Regions from separate parts of the Glutamicibacter sp. NPDC088483 genome, predicted to be linked through region 1. Evidence: predicted binding sites of a transcription regulator. Region 1 holds the regulator's gene; the other holds the start of a gene.
What was found. The regulator HrcA, encoded in region 1, represses chaperone genes, less so after heat shock. The targets are predictions, from matches to a motif close to TTNGCACTCGNNNNNNNCGAGTGCNAA.

Region 1 (9,440 bases):
GAACGTGGTGTACGAGGTCATGGGCGAAGACAAGCAGATGATTACGGTGACCAACCCCTCGGAATTCCCGGATGGCAAGATCCTGGAAGTCCACGAGCCAATGGTTGCCGCCACCATCCTGGCGCCAAGCGAATTCATCGGCTCGGTCATGGAACTGTGCCAGACCCGCCGCGGCACCATGCGCGGCATGGACTACCTCTCCGAGGACCGTGTCGAAATGCGCTACCACCTTCCGCTGGCTGAGATCGTGTTCGACTTCTTCGACCACCTCAAGTCCAAGACCCGCGGCTATGCTTCGCTGGACTGGAAGGCCGACGGCGAGCAGGTGGCAGATCTGGTCAAGGTCGACATCCTGCTCCAGGGCGAGCAGGTGGATGCTTTCAGCGCCATTACGCACCGCGACAAGGCCTACAACTACGGGACCATGATGACCTCGAAGCTGCGTGAGCTGATTCCTCGCCAGCAGTTCGAAGTTCCAATCCAGGCCGCGATCGGTTCGCGCATCATTGCCCGTGAGAACATCCGCGCAATCCGCAAGGACGTTCTTGCCAAGTGCTACGGCGGCGATATCAGCCGCAAGCGCAAGCTGCTGGAAAAGCAGAAGGAAGGCAAGAAGCGCATGAAGATGGTCGGCCGCGTGGAGGTTCCGCAGGAAGCCTTCATTGCCGCACTGTCCACCGACGAGCCGAAAAAGAAGTAGATGCCTTCAGTACTGCCTGACGGCGATCCGGCTCCGGCCGATGGTCTGCTCCCTGCCTCATGCGCGCATGAGGCACAGGGGCGGACCATGTCCTTTTATGTGCATATTCCGTTCTGCACCGTCCGTTGCGGCTACTGCGATTTCAACACGTACACCGCCACGGAGCTGGGCTCCGGTTCCAGCCAAGCAACCTACGCTGCCACTGTCAGCAAGGAAATCAGCTTCGCCCGCGAGGTGATGGACCGTTCGGGCCAACCGCACCGCGAAATTGAAACTGTCTTCTTCGGCGGCGGAACTCCCACGCTGCTGCCCGCCGGAGACCTGGTCTCGGTGCTCGGCCGGATCCGCGACGACTTCGGCCTGAAGCCGGGCGCGGAAATCACCACGGAGGCCAACCCGGATTCGGTGACCCGCGAAAGCCTGCAGGAGCTGGCCGACGGCGGGTTCACCCGCGTGTCCTTCGGCATGCAGTCCGCGGTGCCCCACGTGCTCAAGGTGCTTGAGCGCACCCATGATCCGAAGCGCGTTCCGCAAGCCGTTGCGTGGGCGCGCGAGGCCGGCCTGGATGTCAGTGTCGATCTGATTTATGGCACTCCGGGGGAGAGCCTGGCAGACTGGCGCGCCAGCATCGAAGCCGCGTTGAGCTACGAACCTGATCACATTTCGGCGTATGCGCTGATCATCGAGGAAGGCACCAAGCTGGCGGCCCAGATTCGCCGTGGCGAGGTACCGAACATCGATGATGACGACCATGCCGAAAAGTACCAGTTGGCCGACGACATGTTTGCCGCGGCCGGTTTCTCCTGGTACGAGGTCAGCAACTGGGCGAAGACCCCGGCGAATGCCTGCCAGCACAACATCGCTTACTGGCAGGGCGGCGACTGGTGGGGCGCAGGCCCCGGCGCGCATTCCCATGTTGGCGGGCTGCGCTGGTGGAATGTGAAGCATCCAGCCGCGTATCAGCAACGGATCGATGCTGGAATCTCCCCGGGCCACGGCCGCGAATACCCGGATGCCGAGGCCGTGCAGCTTGAGCGCACGATGCTGTTGACCCGGCTGGGTTCGGGCATGAAGATTAGCGAGCTCGATGAAACCGGACGCAAGAAAGTCGCCGGCTTGATCGCCGACGAGCTGATTGATGCCAAGGCCGCGTTCGCCGGCACATTGGTGTTAACGCAGCGAGGCCGGCTCCTGGCCGACCTCGTGGTGCGTGAACTGCTCGATTTCTAAGACTGGGAAATCACTGCTACTTCATCAGCCGCAGATTGAATTGGTAGCGGTAAGGGCGTCCCTTGTTGGCCTGGATGGCAGCAAGGGCGCCCGAGACCGTCATGAAGACCCAGAGGGCCACGGCGAGTACTGCGAAAAGCCAGCCGATCACCGGCAAGACCATGAGCACATTGAATACGATGGCGAGAATGGTCAGCGGGAACGTGAAATTGAACGCTTCCTTCGATTCCTGTGCAGTGAACGGGCCACGGTCCCGGAATACGGCAAAGACGATTGCCGAAGGAACGCAACCCAAGATGGCACCGAAGTGGGCCATCATTGCCCACTGGCGATCTTCTGAAGGAGTCAGCGGCAGCGCAGAGGTCCTGGAACCTTCGAAGCGGGAATTCTCCGATGGCTTCGTCTGGCGTGATGTCACTATTTTTCCTTGTCTTGCTAAGTGTGGTTCCTCTTATCATAGCGACCGCGGCTGGGCGCACGGGGAGATTCGCAGACTAATCTCCAACTATTAGTCAATCGTTAGGAAACCGTAATCTTCGGTCGTGAGAAAATCGATCAATTCTTCAATCCGGCCCAAGAGCTGTGGTTCAAGCTGCCCGTAATGCTGCACCGTGGACAAGAGCCGCTGCCATCCGATGCCGATGTCTTCCGCGGTGGAGTGCGGCCAGCCAAAGGCCCGGAGCACACCGGTTTTCCAATCGGTGCCCTTGGTGATCACCGGCCAAGCCTTGATGCCCAGTGTCGCAGGCTTGATCGCCTGCCATACATCCACGTACGGGTGGCCGAGGATCAGCACGTTTTGCGCTGCACCGGGGACCTTCATCGCCTCGGCAACGATGCGCGATTCCTTGCTTCCGGCAACCAGGTGGTCAACCAGGATTCCCAGGCGGCGCTGCGCGGAGGGGGCGAAGTCGCGGATAGCCCCGGCAAGATCGTCCACGCCATGCAGCGGTTCAACGACGATGCCTTCAACACGCAGGTCGTGGCCCCAAACTTTTTCAACCAGCTCAGCGTCGTGCTTGCCTTCTACCCAGATGCGGCTTGCCCTGGCCTCCCGGGCCTTCAGTCCGGCAACGGCACGCGAACCCGAAGCCGAGACCAGCTTCTGGGGCGGTGCGGCCTTGGCAACGGGATCAATGATCTCCACCGCTTCGCCTTCGAGGAAGAACCCGAAGCCCGCCTGGAAGGAGCGGGTCTTGCCGTGGCGGTCCTCGAGCACGATCACGCGCATGCCACCGGATTTCTCGGTACGGATGACTTCTCCTACCCATCCTGAGGTGGCATCTTCCAGAATCATGCCACGTTCAACAGGGACCTGGCGGAGTTTTTTCGGTGCCGGTGCACTCAGATCCCGTGGTCCCCAGGAGTAATTAGTCACGTACTGCCTTTCGCTGTGATCGAATACGCTCGAAATCCAATGCTAGCAACTGCTGAACGTATTAGACTTGGCACTTGACAGGTTAGAGTGCCAAAGCCGGGCACAGGGAATCCAAGGAGGTGCTGTTGTGACAGAGCCGCGACGCCTAGACGTTCTGCGTGCCATCGTGGAGGACTACGTCCAATCCCGTGAGCCAGTGGGCTCCAAAGCGCTCCTGGACCGGCACAACCTCGGTGTCAGCGCCGCGACGATCCGCAATGACATGGCTATGCTGGAAGAAGAGGGGCTCATAGTCGCTCCGCATACTTCCTCCGGACGGATCCCCACCGAAAAGGGATACCGCCGCTTCGTCGATGAGATCGGCGAGCTCAAGCCGCTGTCGCGGGCTGAACGCGACGCCATCAACAAGATCCTGGACAGCTCCACGGACCTGGACGAGATGCTCAAGAGCACCGTTCGCCTCCTGGCGCGGTTGACCAACCAGGTAGCAATGATCCAGGTGCCGCACTACGACACCGCTTCGTTGAAGAACCTCGATCTGGTCGGACTGGGCTCGGCCCAGGTGCTGATGGTGATGATCGCTTCCAATGGCACGGTGGATCAGCGCATGATGCCGGTCCAGCGTTCCTACAGCGATGATGAGCTGGATGACTTGAAGCTGTGGCTGCTCAACAATTTCGGGGGAGTGAAGCTTGCCGAACTTGCCGGCCGGCTCACCCGCATCGAGCGCAGTTCGACGCAGCAGGCCGACCCCCTGGTGGACCAGGTGATCGGTGCGCTGGAAGAAATGGCCCAGGCGGCCAACGCGCAACGCATCATCATGGCAGGCACCGCGAACCTCGCCCGCGTGGAAGGGGACTTCCCGCTGAGCATAACCCCGGTGCTCGAGGCGCTCGAGGAGCAGGTAGTGCTGCTCAAGCTCTTCTCCGAGCTGGAAGCCGATTCGCGCGGCGTAGCCGTGGCCATCGGCACCGAGCACCACTACGGGCAGCTGTCGGAAGCCGCCGTGGTCGCCACCACCTACGGCACCGATGTGCGCAACAAGCTCGGGGTCCTGGGCCCCACCCGGATGAACTATCCAACCTCCATGGCCTCGGTTCGTGCGGTGGCACGGTACCTGTCGAAGATTTTGGCTAACTAGCCTCGCTGGGCACCGCCCGGCACTACCGAATTTCAAGATTCTCAGGAAAGGACACGGCGAATAACGTGAGCTCGCATTACGAGACCCTAGGCGTCGCCAAGGACGCGACCCCGCAGGAAATCAAGAGTGCCTACCGCAAGTTGGCGCGTAAGCTGCACCCGGATGTAAACCCTAGCGATGACGCTGCAGAACAGTTCAAGCTGGTCACCCGAGCCTACGAAGTCCTTTCCGACCAGACCAAGCGCTCCAACTACGACGCCACCGGCGATGAGAACGGCAACGGCCACCCGGGCTTCGGCGGTGGCGGCCAGGGCTTTGGCGGCTTCGGCGACATCTTCGAGCAGTTCTTCGGTGGCGGCCAGGCCCAGGGCCCGGCATCACGCACCCAGCCGGGCCGCGACGCGCTGATCACCATCACCATCGACCTGGAAGATGCGGTCAAGGGCACGGTCTACCCGCTGGAGATGGAAACCGCTGTCACCTGCAAGACGTGCAACGGTTCGTGCACGCGCGAAGGCACCAGCCCGGTCACCTGCGACATCTGCCATGGCGCAGGCCAGGTGCAGCGTCCAGTGCGTTCATTCCTGGGCCAGATGATGACCGTGGAAACCTGTGCGGCCTGCCGCGGTTTCGGCACCACTATCCCGGACCCCTGCCTGGAGTGCAACGGCGAAGGCCGGGTGCGCGAGCATGTGTCGAAGTCGCTGAACGTTCCTGCAGGTGTCGACTCCGGCACCCGCATCCAGCTGCGCGGACAGGGCGAAGCCGGCCCGGGCGGCGGGCCTAACGGCAACCTGTTCGTCGAGATCGACGTGCGCCGCCATAAGGTCTTCGAGCGCGCCGGCACCGACCTGCACGCCAAGATGAGCCTGCCAATGACCGCCGCCGCACTGGGTTGCGAGCTGAAGCTGGAAACCTTCGACGGCGGCCAGTCCATCAATGTGGAGCCAGGCGCCCAGGATGGCGACACCGTCACCCTGCCGGGCCTCGGTGTGCCGCGCCTGCGCGGAGGCAAGCGCGGGGACATCATCGTGCACCTGCAGGTGGAGACGCCGACCAAGCTCGACGCTGCCCAGCGCGATCTGCTCGAGCAACTGGCCAAGCTGCGTGGCGAAGAACTCTCGGCCGGCCGTGTGGAGCACAGCGGCGGCATGTTCTCCCGCCTGCGCGACAAGCTGAACCAGCGCTAGGCATGAGCAACCACAGCTTCGTCATCGACGCCCAGCAGGGCCGGGACGCAACGGTCGGGGACATTCTTGAACTGGATGGCTCCGAAGCGCACCACGCGGTCACCGTTAAACGGGTCTCCGCGGGCGAGCACCTGGACCTGCTGGATGGCAAGGGGCTGCGCCTGACTGTGGAGGTCATCGGCACCGCCAAGGACCTGCTGAGCGTGAAGGTCCTGCGCCGTGCCGAGGAAGCGGTCAGCGATCACCCGGTCACCCTGGTCCAGGCGCTGTCCAAGGGGGATCGCGACCTGCAAGCTGTCGAGTCCGGCGTGGAACTGGGCGTGCTGTCGGTACGCCCCTGGCAGGCTGACCGCTCGATCGTGCGCTGGAACGCGGCCAAGGTCGACAAGGCCATGGCCAAGTGGCGCGCCCAGGTGCGCTCGGCGCAGAAGCAGTCGCGCCGCGCCTATGAGCCGGAGGTGCTGGACCCGCTGGGTTCCAAGGAACTGGCCAAGGCCATCGCGGCCGATACCGCAAATGGCGCACTGGTTCTGGTTCTGCACGAGCAGGCCGCGGAATCGGTGGCCCGGCATGTGCAGTCGTGGCTCGCCGATGCGCGGACCGGCCAGGAGATCATCATGATCGTCGGGCCAGAAGGAGGCATCTCCGAAACGGAGCTGCAGTCCTTCGTCGATGCCGGCGCCCAACCAGCCCTGCTGGGCCAGCATGTGCTGCGTGCCTCGACCGCGGGCCCCGCGGCCCTGGTCTTGATCCGCCATTTGATCGGCGAAATCTAGGTTCCAGAATTCCGGTTAGCAGGTGAATTGCTCCGCAGATCCCGGCAGGCATGTGCCTGCCGGGATCTGCGGAGCAATTTCGTCTCCGGCCGGCGCAACGGGTTCGAGCCGAGAAAAGGCCTCGGGACGGGGAACGCGAAGTCGCTGCGGGCCGGATACGCGAATGCGGCAGCCGATCGGATAAGGACGCTGTCCAAGGCAACGGCACTGGAAATCCTGCCAGCAGGCCAAGAATGCTCAGCCGCCACCAGTTCAGGAGCTGGCCCGGACAACGGGCGCCCAGGTTCATGTCCAGGACTTCCGGCGGGGGCTGCAGCGCTGGATGCTGTGTTACTCGACGCGGAAGTCGCTGGTGACCTTGCCGACCAGATGGTCCGATCCGGTCTCAACGCCCCAGAAAGTCAGCCGGTATGAGCCGGCACGCAGATCGGTGGTCAGGGTGAATGAACCGTCGGCATTGATCTGCCCGGGGTTGACCTGCTTCTGAGCGGTCATCACCGTGAGCTTGCCGTCGGCGTCCTTGCGCTGCAAGGAGTAGAAGGTGCCGATGTCGAACTGGGTGGTTCGGCCGTTAATCTTGATCGAGCCATCCGCCAAGGTCTTGTTGAACTGCGGATCGATGATCCAGATCGGTGCAATGAACGCCGCATCGCGCTCGTAGACATCCTTGAGCCGGAAACCGTCGAAGACTGTGGCATTTGCCTGGCCGTCAACCAGGATGCGAACTGTGGCGGGAAGGTCGCCCACGACCAGTCCGGCGCTGGCGGCAGCTGCCGTAGCGGTGAAGACTAGTTGCTGGATGGCGCGCTCCGACAGGCCCTGGTCGAGATTGGCGCTGAAGACCTTGGCCGGCAGATCCAAGGTGATGACATTCGCAGTATTGATTGAAACGCCGATTTCATCGGTGGGCTTCAAATGGGTATAGCGTTTCGGCTTCATCGGGTCGGCTGAGAGCAGCGTCCAGATCGCATCGCCGATGGGCTCTTGGTGGCGGGTGTCCTCGATGTACTCGCGGTACAGGAACACGCCGGTATCGGTGTTTTCCAGCCAGTAGATGGGCAGGCTAGCCGCGATGCCGACATCCTCGCCAGCGTCGGTGGCGTTCGGCAGGTTCAGCGATTCAGCCACGGCGGTCGATGGCATCTCATAGGAGCTCTCGCGATTCGTCAGACCGCAGCCTGCGGCGACGACGAGAGCGGCAGTGATTCCCAAAACGCCGAATCGGCGTGGAATCTTCCGCAAGATCCTTGATTGCACTGCGTACCAATCCGTGGTGATTTTAGCTGTTGTGGCTCCTGGCCGTATTGGAACCGCTCTCAAGCTTGCCATATCAGAAGCGGCTAACTGCAGAAAAATGGCCCAACTTACTAATCCGTAACCAAATCTATATGTTCGCCACTTGCCCCGATTAGCATCATTCAAGACTACTTTCAGGTTCTACTGCTTACGCTGAGACCTGAATTTTCTCCGGATTGGCCTGCGACTCGATAGAATGGCAAGCAGGACAAATCACGATTACCACCAAGCTCGCAAAGGGGCGCCGCGCACTGCATGCAGGTTGAACAGAATAAGGCGACAGCGGAGAACGGATCCGCATCGCTCACCATCAGTTTCGATACAGCTGAGCTCATGATTGCCACCCTCGGTCCCAATGACGAGCTCTTGCGTATTCTCTCCGGCGCCTACCCGCAGGTGAGCTTCCGCCCCAACGGCCAATCCCTGGCTCTGGTAGGTGAACCGCAGCAAGTCCGCAAGGCCCAGCGCGTCACCGAAGAAGCCCGTTCGCTGGCCACTCGCGGCTCGCGCATGAGCGCCGAAACGATCGAGCAGATCATCAAGATGCTCAGCGCCGGCAATCCGGATGCACCCACCGACGTCCTGGGCCTGAAGATCCTCTCGGGGCGCGGACGTTCCATCCGCCCCAAGACCGTGAACCAGAAGAGCTATGTCGACGCCATAGAGGATTCGACAATTACTTTCGGCATTGGCCCAGCCGGTACCGGCAAGACCTTCCTGGCCATGGCCATGGCCGTCGCCGCCTTGCAGGACAAGCAGGTCAACCGCATCATCCTGACCCGGCCTGCCGTTGAGGCAGGGGAGAAGCTGGGGTTCCTGCCGGGCTCGTTGACCGAGAAGATCGACCCGTACCTGCGCCCGCTCTACGATGCCTTGCACGACATGATCAATCCGGAAACCATTCCGCAATTGCTCGAAGCCGGAACCATTGAGGTCGCTCCGCTGGCCTATATGCGTGGACGCACCCTCAATGACGCCTTCGTGATCCTGGATGAAGCGCAGAACACCACCAGTGAACAGATGAAGATGTTCCTGACCCGCCTGGGATTCGGTTCCAAGATGGTAGTGACGGGGGATGTCACCCAGGTGGATCTGCCCAACAATGCGACCTCCGGGTTGCGCATGGCCAGCGATGTCCTTGAAGGCATCGACGACATCAGCATCTGCCGACTCGACTCTTCGGATGTGGTTCGCCACCGTCTGATTGCCGACATCGTTACTGCTTACGACCGTTGGGATGACACCCGACGCAAAGACCACAACCGGGGACGCCGCAGCAAATGAGCATTGAAGTAAATAACGAAACCGAATACGACGTCGATCTCAAGGATGTCAACGCCTTGGCAGAATCGGTGATGCGGGCAATGTTCCTGCATCCGGAAACCGAAGTATCGATCGTTTTCATCGACGAGGATGCCATGAGCGCCCTACACGTCGAGTGGATGGACCTCGAAGGCCCCACCGATGTGATGAGCTTCCCGATGGATGAGCTGCGCCCAGGAACTGCCGGTGCGCCGGGGGAGAGCGGCATCCTTGGCGACATCGTCATCTGCCCTGCCGTCGCCGAAGCGCAGGCCAAGGCCGGGGGCCACAGCACCCACGATGAAATCCTGTTGCTGACCACCCATGGCCTGCTGCACCTCATGGGTTTCGACCACATGGAGCCAGCAGAAAAGGAAGAGATGTTTGCGCTGCAGCGCCAGCTCCTAGAGAGCTACACCGGCCGCCC
Region 2 (9,994 bases), on a different contig from region 1:
CATGAACGCCGACACCCCGCGGTTGACCGCCAACGAGGCCGCGGTGCACCACATCAACTCGATCCATGGGGTGTACCTCGGCGCCGATGCGCGCGAGCTGGGCCGCGAGCTGCTCCCGGTGGCATCGCTCAATACCCTGACCATGCTCGGAGCCGAAATGGTGGGCCGCTCCTACGGCGGCGGCATCCTGAAGCTGGAACCGCGTGAAGCCGACCAGCTGCCGGTCCCGGCGATCGGCATGGTGCAGCGCTATGCCCGGCAATTGCGTGCCATCAAGCCGGCGGTGCGTGAACTGCTGGTGCAGGGGCGCAAGCAAGAGGCCACCGACCTGGTGGACGGCGTGGTGCTCGAGCAGCTGCTCGGCTTGGAGCCGGATGCGCTGGAGGCGGTCCGCACTGCGCGAATGAATATGCTCGAACGCCGCAAGGCCAGAAGCAAAGCCGTGAGGGGATGAACGTGGCCAATCCTGCGATCGAAAAGACCTTGGCCTTTGCCGAATTCGATACCACGTTGATGTCAGCGGCGAAGGATTCGCCCTGGCTGGGCAATGGCGCGGTAACCGAGGAATTCAACCCGTCCTTCCCGGTGCTCGAACGCCTGCTGAGCATCCCGGTCCGCAACAAGGCGGTCACCCGATCGGGCCGCTTTGCCCAGGGCGTGGACGCATGGCTGGCCCATGAATTGCGCCGTGCCGGATTCGATGCGGATCTGGTGTGGCCGCGTCCCGAGGCGCCCCGGGTCTTGTCCAGCGACATCCTGGAACTGCTGCGCAAGCTGCCAGAGCGGCTGGCCGACGAGGTGCACGAGTCCATCATGGCGGGCAAGGCGGGCAGCATCGACGCGCGCATCCTGGGCCGCGCCTACATGAAGCAAACCGACGTGGTGATGACCCATTGGTCCACCGGTCCCGAGCTGCTGCTCAGCACCAAGGCGATGACCTCATCCTTCGGCAAGAACCTGGCCAACCGCTATGAAGAGGCCTATGGGGATGCGGCTAACCTGCGGGCCCGCTACCCGCTGGCAGCCGTCGGGTTCTTCTTCGTGCAGCGTGCCACGATCCTGGAATCCGAGCCGGCTGCCTTCCGCCGCACCGTGGACATGATCCGCAAGCTGCGCGACTTCGGCGACGGCTTCGGGTACACCGCCACCGGCCTGCTGCTGGTGGATTGGGATGAGAGCGCAGAGGATCCAGAAGTGAAATGCGTCCACGCTCCGGTGCCAGCGGATATTGCCGCGCCGCAGTTCCTCAACACCATGGTCGATGCGGTCCTGAAGGTCACCCCGATTGACCTGCACGAGGCCGCTCGCGCTCGCCGGGCCGGAGAAGTTGCCCCGCTGCCGGGCCACGGCTCCGTGGACGAGCAGCAGGACGCCCTGTTCTAGGCGGTCACATCACCGGCACGGCGGAGGCCGAATCATCGGATCCGAACTGCGCGGCGAATCCCTGGACCGGGGCCGGGCCGGCCATGAGGCTCGGGGCTGGCATCGCACTTTCGGGAAGGTGGATGGCCACGTGGTCCTCGGAGGCCTGCGGCAATTGCGCGGCCCACTGCCATGCGGCCTCGGTGGCCCGGTAGATGAACTTCAGCTGCCCATCGTGCTCGAAGCTGCGCTCGCGCTGCCACAGCTCCGAGCGCTCGTAGAAGGCCCAGGATGCCGGGTTCTGCGAATCGATGACGCTGATCGGGGTTTTGCCCGAACGCAGCGCGTGGGCAAGGCGCAGCGACGTCGCATGCTGGCGGATGCCCAGGCGGCGGTAGTCCGGGCGCACGGCCATGCAACCGAGCTCCACGGCATTCATCGAAGAAGTCGGGGCAATGATGGAATCATGCACGAGGCCTGCGGCAACCAAGGTGCCCTGGTCGCGCACGGTCACAAGCAGCGAGAGCCGGTCGAACTTCTGGTTCCAGCGCTGGTCGACCAAGGGGTAGAGGGTCGCTAATTCGGCGCGCTGGGCCGGCTGAACGCATAGGGATGACAAGGAAAAGTTCAGGTTTTCAAACACTGGGGTACGGTCCTAAATTCTAAGAACGAACGAAAGATGAGGCTTTTGCGCGGTGGAAAAATCCACTGCGCGGTTTCGTTGGCCTTGAGGGGACCGATGCCGGCGGCTTCCGGCAACTTCCTTGTAGGGTCCAGTTTGAGCTCGATGAGCTAGAAAAATTATGGAGTCTAAAGTCCCTTTTTGACAAGTGGAAATGGGTACTTTTAGGTGAATCGCAAATAAACTATTCGGCGTTGTTTTTCTGCTCTACTCATTGCCTGAACCACGACTGTTCGAACCTGCGCTCGAAGCGGCATTTCGGCGTGTTCCGGGGGCGGAATCCGGGCGCTGGAACCGGTGGCCGATTTGGAGTGAGGTCCACGGCCCGGTAGGATTGCTTATGCGCTTGGCTTGCAAGTCAGGGCGCAGATGGATCTTTAGCTCAGTTGGTTAGAGCGTTCGCCTCACACGCGAAAGGTCGCTGGTTCGAGTCCAGTAAGATCCACCAAGAACGAAAGCCACCGCAATGCGGTGGCTTTCGCTGTTTCCGGGACAGCCAGGATCCTAGGCGCCAAGCAGCTGGTGCACCATGGGCTTGACCTCTTCTCCGAGCAACTTGATGCTGTTCATCATCGCCTCGTGCGGCAAGGAACCGGCAGAGTACTTGATGTCAACGCGCGACAAGCCCAGCTGCTGGGCCACCTTGGCCATCTTCCGTGCCACAGTTTCCGGGCTGCCGGCCATCATGGCTCCCTCGGGCCCCATGGAAGCCTGCAAGCGCATCTTGCTGGCCGGCGGCCAGCCTCGTTCGGCGCCCAGCCGATTCATGGTGCGCTGGTAATGCGGCCAGAGGGTTTCCAGGGCCTCCTGGTCGGTGGAAGCCACCAAGCCATGGAAGTGCGCCGAGACCGGCAATTCTCCATGGCCGAACTCCTTCAGCGCACGGCGGTAGAGAGTGGCCAAGCCTTCGAAAGCCGAGGGCTGGCCGCCGATAATGGCCAAGCACAACGGCAAGCCATGCCGGGCCGCGCGGGTTACCGACTGCGGGCTGCCACCCACACCCACCCAGGTGGTCAAGGGCTGGTCTTCCAGCAGCGGGTAGATCTGCTGGTTGCGCAAGGCGGCGCGGTGCTTGCCCTGCCAGGAAACCGGCGTGCCGTGGCGGAGCTTGGCCAGCAGATGCAGCTTCTCTTCGAACAGGTCCTCGTAGTCTTCAAGATCCAGGCCGAAGAGCGGGAAGGATTCAATGAAGGAGCCGCGGCCTGCGATGATCTCCACTCGCCCGTTGGAGATCGCGTCCAAGGTGGCAAAGCGTTCGTAGACGCGCACCGGGTCGTCGCTGGAGAGCACGGTCACCGCGGTGCCGAGCTTGATGCGCTGGGTAGTGCTGGCCAGGGCGGCCAGAACCATTTCGGGGGAGGAGATGGCATAGTCATCGCGGTGGTGCTCGCCGACACCGAAGAAATCAAGGCCCGAGGCTTCGGCCTGCTGCCCCTCGGCGATGACATTGCGGATCACCTGGGCATGGCTCAGCGGGTTGCCCTGGGCATCCTCGGTGATGTCGCCGAAGGTCTCGGCTCCGATTTCTGGCAAAGGGAACTGCGTATTCATTGGATCCTCCGGATTATATGCAAACACATCTAACTTCTGCATGGTGCAACCAACTGCCGAGCGCCGGTATTCCAGTGGCCGAAAATACCCTTAAATGTGTTCGGCAATACCTCCCGAATTCGCCACGTTCCCGACAACTTTTCATGCACGGGTTGTATGGTGAATCCCATGGGAAAAACTTTGGATGAGGGGGCATGATTCGTGGCGCATCGATCTAGCGAGGAACAGGCCGCCTCGTCGAATGCCGTAGGCGAGGATCCGGCTCCGCTAGCTGGCGTCTTGCCCCGCATTGCCACTAGTGAGATCAACATGGGCTTCCATCCGGCAGAGCCCGCCGAAGAGCCGGCAACGGCATCTGAATTGCCGCTCAATACGGCGGTCAGCGCCAACGTGGCGGCTGCCGATGTCTCGGATATCGAGTGGCGCACCGGCCAGGTTCACACCACCGATGAGGGCATTACCCTCATGCCTACCCGCGCCAACCCGGTGGCCCGTCGGCTGCTGGCGAAAATGTGGATCTCGGATACCCCTCCCACTGAGGCGCTGAACATCGTTGAGCGCCTGCAGGGCACCCCCTACGCCAACCCCAAGGTCAATGTGGACCAGGACGCGTCCAACCGGCGCACCATGGAGTTCGCGCTGGATTTGGGCGAGACCTTGATCCGCTACGGCGCAGGCGCCTTGGAAGTGGAAACCAGCGTGATCGCGGTGACCGCGGCACTGGGCCTGAGCCACTTGGACGTGGACATCACCAACCAGTCCCTGCATTTGAACTACAGCCCGCCGGACGCCGAAAGCTACTCGGTGCTGCGTGTGGTCCGCTCCTACACCTCGAACTACGCCGGCATGGTGCTGGTGCACGAACTCGTCTCGGATATCATTGCCGGCGGCGTATCGCGATCCGTTTCAGCGAAGCGGCTGAAGGACATCACGCGGCAGCCCAAGCCGTTCCCGCGCTGGATCGTCGCCTGCGGCCGGGCCGTGTTCGCGGCCGCGTTCGTGCTCTTCATTGGCGGCTCGTGGGCTGGTGCGCTGGTGGCGATGCTGTCCTCGAGCCTCGTGACGCAGATCGGCCGATACGGCTCGCGCTGGAGAGTGCCCGAGTTCTTCACTATCGCGGCCTCGACATTGGTGGTCACCGGCATCGCCTTGCTGGGGCATCAATTCCACGCTCCGCTGGATCCGGCGCTGGTGGTCTCTGGCGGCATCTTGCTGCTGCTTCCGTCGGGCAGATTCGTTTCGGCATTGCAGGATGCCATCAACGGCTTCCCGGTGACAGCGGTAGGCCGGTTGTTCTCGGCCAGCCTGATCTACGGGGCGATCCTCTGCGGAATTGCTACGGCCCTGGTGATCTCGGATCTGCTCGGGGGAGAGAAGGTCGACGTTCACCAGATCGTCCAAACCGACTATCCGGCCTGGCTGCTGGTGGTCTTGGTGGGCGTGGCCATTGTCGCCGGTGCGGTCACCGAGCAGAGCGCGCTGCGCCTGCTGCTGCCTACCGCCGGCATTGCGGTCGGCGGCTACCTGGTGCAGCTGCTGGCTGAAAGCATTGGACTCGGAGACCGGGCTACCCCGGCGCTGGTCGCCACGGTGATCGGTTTCGCCGCGCGGCTGGCAGCGGACAAACTCCGCTCCCCGCAGCTGGTGCTAGCGGCTCCTGCGGTCATGTTCCTGCTTCCGGGCCTGATGATCTTCCGCGCAATGTACGGCATCGTCATCAACGTCAATGACACCGCCACGGGACTGGTGGAGATGTTCAACGCCATGGCGATCATGCTCTCCATCGCTGGCGGCGTCGTCTTCGGCGATACGCTGTGCCGTCCATTGACCTCCAGCGCCCGGCGTGAGCGCCGGCGGATCCGCCGACGCTAGGCTTTCGGCAACGACCAGTCAATCGGCTTCTGTCCGCTGTCGGACAGGAGCCGATTGATGCTTGAGAAGGGCTTGGAGCCGAAGAACCCGCGCGAGGCTGAGAGCGGCGAAGGATGGGCGCTTTGCAGCTGCACGGCATTGGACAGGGACTCGGAGAGTTTCTGCGCATGCTGGCCCCAGAGCAAAGCCGCCGGAGGCCGCGGACGGTCATTGAGCGCGGTGAGGATGGCATGCAGAATTGGCGCCCAACCCAGCTTCTGATGCGAGCCGGCATTGCCAGCGGCTACGGAGAGCACCTGGTTCAACAGCAAGACGCCTTCTGAGAGCCATGGACTGAGATCCGGATGCGCAACCGGATCCAGCCCCAGATCGGACTGCAATTCCTTGTAGATATTGGCCAAGGAGCGCGGCAGCGGTCGCACCTGCTTGTTGGCCGCGAAGGCCAAACCGTTTGCGTGGCCGGGTGTCGGATATGGGTCTTGGCCAATAATTAGGACCTTGACTTCGGACAATGGCAGGCTCAGTGCGCGGAACATCACCTCCGGTGCCGGCAGGATCTGTTCACCGGCCGCCGAACGGGCCGCCAACTCGGTGGCCAGGGAACGCAGCAACGAGTCCTGCTCGCAGAGTGCCGGTACCCAGTCTGCAGCGATAAACCCGTGGTCGGCCATGGATTGGGCACCATGGTAGAACGGGAAATCAGCCGCTTCGTACACTGGTGTCCGAGCTGGCTGGGGTGCATCGAAAAGTGCTGGCTGCAAATCGTCCATAGGGGTAATTGTGCCGTTTTTCTGGCGTGCCTGTGCTCGGCCACACGGTGTTAGGCAAGCAGATTGGTTAGAATATCGGTGGTATGTCTACCGATGGTGGATTACATGCATAACCGAAACCTGAGAAAACTGGTCCAATGACAGAGGTGAGAACGTATGGCTGAGAATGAATTGCTGGTGGATTTCGTCATGAACCCGGATTCGGAATTGGATGAGCGTTCGCAACAGATCCTCAACCTGGAAAAGTTGTGGTGGAAGTATGCCGGGGCCAAGGAACAAGCCATTACCAAGCAGTTTTCGATGTCGCCGACGAATTATTACCAGCTGCTGAACCAGCTGATTGAAACCGACGCGGCACTGGCCTACGACCCGATGTTGGTCAAGCGCCTGCGCAGAGCACGTTCCACAAAACGTCGCGTGGGCGGTAAGGTCGGCACGGGACGATAACCCTGCCTGCCGTGACCAATCAGACCTCGAGCAAGGACAAGAATGACCAACTACCCGCGTGACGAATTTGATCGCGTTCCGGAGTTCAGCACCCGTGTGGGTTCGCACCACGCCCACGGATGGGCGCAGTCCGCCGCGTCGAAGTCAACCGGTGGGAAATTGCGCTGGGTAGTGCTGACCGCTGTACTCGTGCTGGTGATCGGTGCCTTGTCCTTCATCTTCGGCCCTCAGCTCAAGGAGACCCTCGCGACTTCCACGGGAAGCGACACCTCGCAAACCCAGGAAGTCACCGCCGAGCCCTCCGTGGAACCCACACCTAGTGAATCCGCATCGCCAACGAGCACCATCGATGACGAAGACGTGCTCTACGGCCAGCTGATTGGCGTGTACAACGCGGCAAGTGTTGCCGGTCTGGCTAATGAAGGCGAAGACGCCATGGCCGAAGCCGGGTTCACCAGCATTGTGGCCGACAACTGGACCAGGCCCGCAGAAGTCTCCACGGTTTATTACATGTCCGAGTCCTACCGCACTACCGCTGAAAAAGCTGCAGAAATCCTGAATATCGACGAAGTTCTGCAGACCAGCAACATTCCGAACCGGGTCACCGTGGTTCTGGGCTCCGATGACACCCTGGGGCTAAACGAATAATTCGTTCATAATTCCATTCGCTTAGAGCCGATCGGCTTGCACTCGCCATGCGAGAGTGCCAATATTTGTATTAGCACTCATGCGTTGCGACTGCTAACGCCGGTCGGCTTTTGCGTTCTCCAAGAACTCCATGAAGCACCGGACAGCGGACGCAGGGCGTGGGCGTGGAAAATACCTCAGATAGCGAGAGCTGAAACGGTTGCTGGCCCGATGCCGCACCGGTCCACTCGTCCGTCGCGGGCGCTGTCTGTCGGTTGCATTTTCGCAAAATCGTCCCGAAAGGACCGTACGCCACAATGGCTAAGATGATTGCATTTGACGAGGAAGCACGCCGCGGACTTGAGCGCGGCCTGAACACCCTTGCTGACGCGGTGAAGGTCACCCTGGGCCCACGCGGCCGCAACGTTGTTCTGGAAAAGAAGTGGGGCGCTCCTACTATCACCAACGACGGCGTGTCCATCGCTAAGGAAATCGACCTCGAAGAGCCTTACGAGAAGATCGGCGCAGAGCTGGTCAAGGAAGTTGCCAAGAAGACCGACGACGTCGCTGGCGACGGTACCACCACCGCAACCGTGCTGGCACAGGCACTGGTCAAGGAAGGCCTGCGCAACGTTGCTGCAGGTGCTGACCCAATCGCACTGCGCCGCGGTATCGACAAGGCCGTAGAAGCTGTTACCGCTGAACTGTTCGCCGCTGCGAAGAAGGTCGAATCCAAGGAGCAGATCGCTGCTACCGCTTCGATCTCTGCTGGCGATCCGGAAATCGGCGCACTGATCGCTGAAGCTCTCGACAAGGTCGGCGAGCAGGGCGTTATCACCGTTGAAGAATCCAACACCTTCGGCCTGGAGCTGGAGCTGGCAGAGGGCATGCGCTTCGATAAGGGCTACATCTCCGCTTACTTCGTCACCGACGCTGAGCGCCAGGAAACCGTTCTTGAGGACCCTTACGTCCTCATCGTGAACTCGAAGATCTCCTCGGTCAAGGACATGGTGACCTTGCTGGAGAAGGTCATGCAGTCGAACAAGTCGCTGCTGATCATCGCCGAAGATGTCGAGGGCGAAGCCCTGGCTACCCTGATCCTGAACAAGATCCGCGGCCTGTTCAAGTCCGTTGCTGTCAAGGCTCCGGGCTTCGGCGACCGTCGCAAGGCCATGCTGACCGACATCGCTATCCTCACCGGCGGCCAGGTTGTTTCCGAGGAAATCGGCCTGTCCCTGGACAACGTAGGCCTGGAAGTCCTCGGTACCGCCCGCAAGGTCGTTATCACCAAGGACGAGACCACCATCGTTGAAGGTGGCGGCGAAGCCGACGCCATCGAGGGACGCAAGGCCCAGATCGCTGCCGAGATCAAGAACACCGACTCGGACTACGACCGCGAGAAGCTGCAGGAGCGCCACGCAAAGCTCTCCGGCGGTGTCGCTGTGCTGAAGGCCGGCGCTGCTACCGAGGTAGAGCTCAAGGAGCGCAAGCACCGCATCGAAGATGCCGTGCGCAACGCCAAGGCAGCTGTTGAAGAAGGCATCGTCGCCGGTGGTGGCGTTGCACTGATCCAGGCTGGCGCTGCAGCATTCGAGAAGCTGGTTCTGGAAGGCGACGAAGCTACCGGTGCGAACATCGTCCGCGTTGGCATCGAAGCCCCGCTGAAGCAGATTGCCCTGAACGCTGGCATGGAGCCAGGCGTTGTCGCTGACAAGGTCAAGGGCCTGCCAGCAGGTCACGGCCTGAACGCTGCAACCGGCGAATACGTCAACCTGCTTGAAGCTGGTGTCAACGACCCAGTGAAGGTGACCCGTTCGGCACTGCAGAACGCGGCATCGATCGCTGGCCTGTTCCTGACCACCGAAGCTGTTGTCGCAGATAAGCCAGCTCCTGCTGGCGCTGCCCCAGCCGGTGGCGATGACATGGGTGGCATGGGCGGAATGGGCGGCTTCTAAGCTTCCCGCACGCACTAAGCACGCAGTAATCGCGCCGATGGCCCGGATCCTTTCGAGGAATCCGGGCCATCGGCCGTTTAACGTGGGACAAGCGTTGCACTACAGCCAGCTGTGCAACAGCTCCAGCTCGGTGCCCAAATTATTCCGCGCGCGCTGCTCCCAGCGCCGGGATCCGGCTTGGGTGCCGTAGATCAGTTCTTTCTCCAACAGGCCGCAGAGGATCTTGCTGCGCCCGGAAGCAAGCACATGGCGGGGAAGATGCCCGTACTCCTTGTAGATCGCCTCGGCGTAGCGCTGGTAGGCCGGAGCGGGGCGGGCCAGGACCTCCAGATCGGCATCGCAGAGGATATGGCCCAGGCGATCGGTTTCTGCCGGGGCATGCTTGGCGGTGAGCATGACCAGCCCGCTGACCTTCGAGACGGCACCAGGGGAGAGGACTCCCCACAGCCGTTCACGGGCCAAGGTGGCCGACTTGAACTCGTCCTCGCTGGTTCCAGCGTAGACGGCGTCGTGGAACCACGCAGCGAGTTGGAGCAGCATGAGCTCTTCGGGATCGGCCTGGCCTTCAGCCAGCCAGTCGATGGCTTCGAGCACGGAGAGCAGATGCACCCGGTCGTGGTAGTGGCGATGGCTCTCGGACCAATAGCCCAACAGCTCGGTTCCGAGCTGAGGCTCGGTGGGCAAGGTGCGGGACCACCGCCGGGTGAGGACGGTTCCCAGCTTCTCCG

Region 2: groL (chaperonin GroEL) is a predicted target of HrcA. The motif match lies at 7,403-7,429, and genes of this name have one in related genera.

Annotation. Positions count from the first base shown of each region.
Region 1 is NZ_JBIVMP010000002.1:304,290-313,729, reverse strand. Features, by position in the region: gene lepA (translation elongation factor 4) at 1-700, shown strand, start outside; gene hemW (radical SAM family heme chaperone HemW) at 701-1,930, shown strand; gene ACIP6G_RS05675 (DUF4870 domain-containing protein) at 1,947-2,348, opposite strand; gene ACIP6G_RS05670 (DUF3097 domain-containing protein) at 2,439-3,308, opposite strand; gene hrcA (heat-inducible transcriptional repressor HrcA) at 3,436-4,449, shown strand; gene dnaJ (molecular chaperone DnaJ) at 4,515-5,639, shown strand; gene ACIP6G_RS05655 (16S rRNA (uracil(1498)-N(3))-methyltransferase) at 5,642-6,415, shown strand; gene ACIP6G_RS05650 (GerMN domain-containing protein) at 6,746-7,657, opposite strand; gene ACIP6G_RS05645 (PhoH family protein) at 7,967-8,995, shown strand; gene ybeY (rRNA maturation RNase YbeY) at 8,992-9,440, shown strand, end outside.
Region 2 is NZ_JBIVMP010000008.1:198,089-208,082, reverse strand. Features, by position in the region: gene ACIP6G_RS17320 (class I SAM-dependent DNA methyltransferase) at 1-454, shown strand, start outside; gene ACIP6G_RS17315 (hypothetical protein) at 451-1,383, shown strand; gene ACIP6G_RS17310 (GNAT family N-acetyltransferase) at 1,388-2,005, opposite strand; tRNA gene ACIP6G_RS17305 (tRNA-Val) at 2,416-2,492, shown strand; gene ACIP6G_RS17300 (LLM class flavin-dependent oxidoreductase) at 2,549-3,595, opposite strand; gene ACIP6G_RS17295 (threonine/serine exporter ThrE family protein) at 3,797-5,467, shown strand; gene ACIP6G_RS17290 (uracil-DNA glycosylase) at 5,464-6,237, opposite strand; gene ACIP6G_RS17285 (DUF3263 domain-containing protein) at 6,394-6,684, shown strand; gene ACIP6G_RS17280 (LytR C-terminal domain-containing protein) at 6,727-7,332, shown strand; gene groL (chaperonin GroEL) at 7,629-9,266, shown strand; gene ACIP6G_RS17270 (DUF4031 domain-containing protein) at 9,366-9,994, opposite strand, start outside.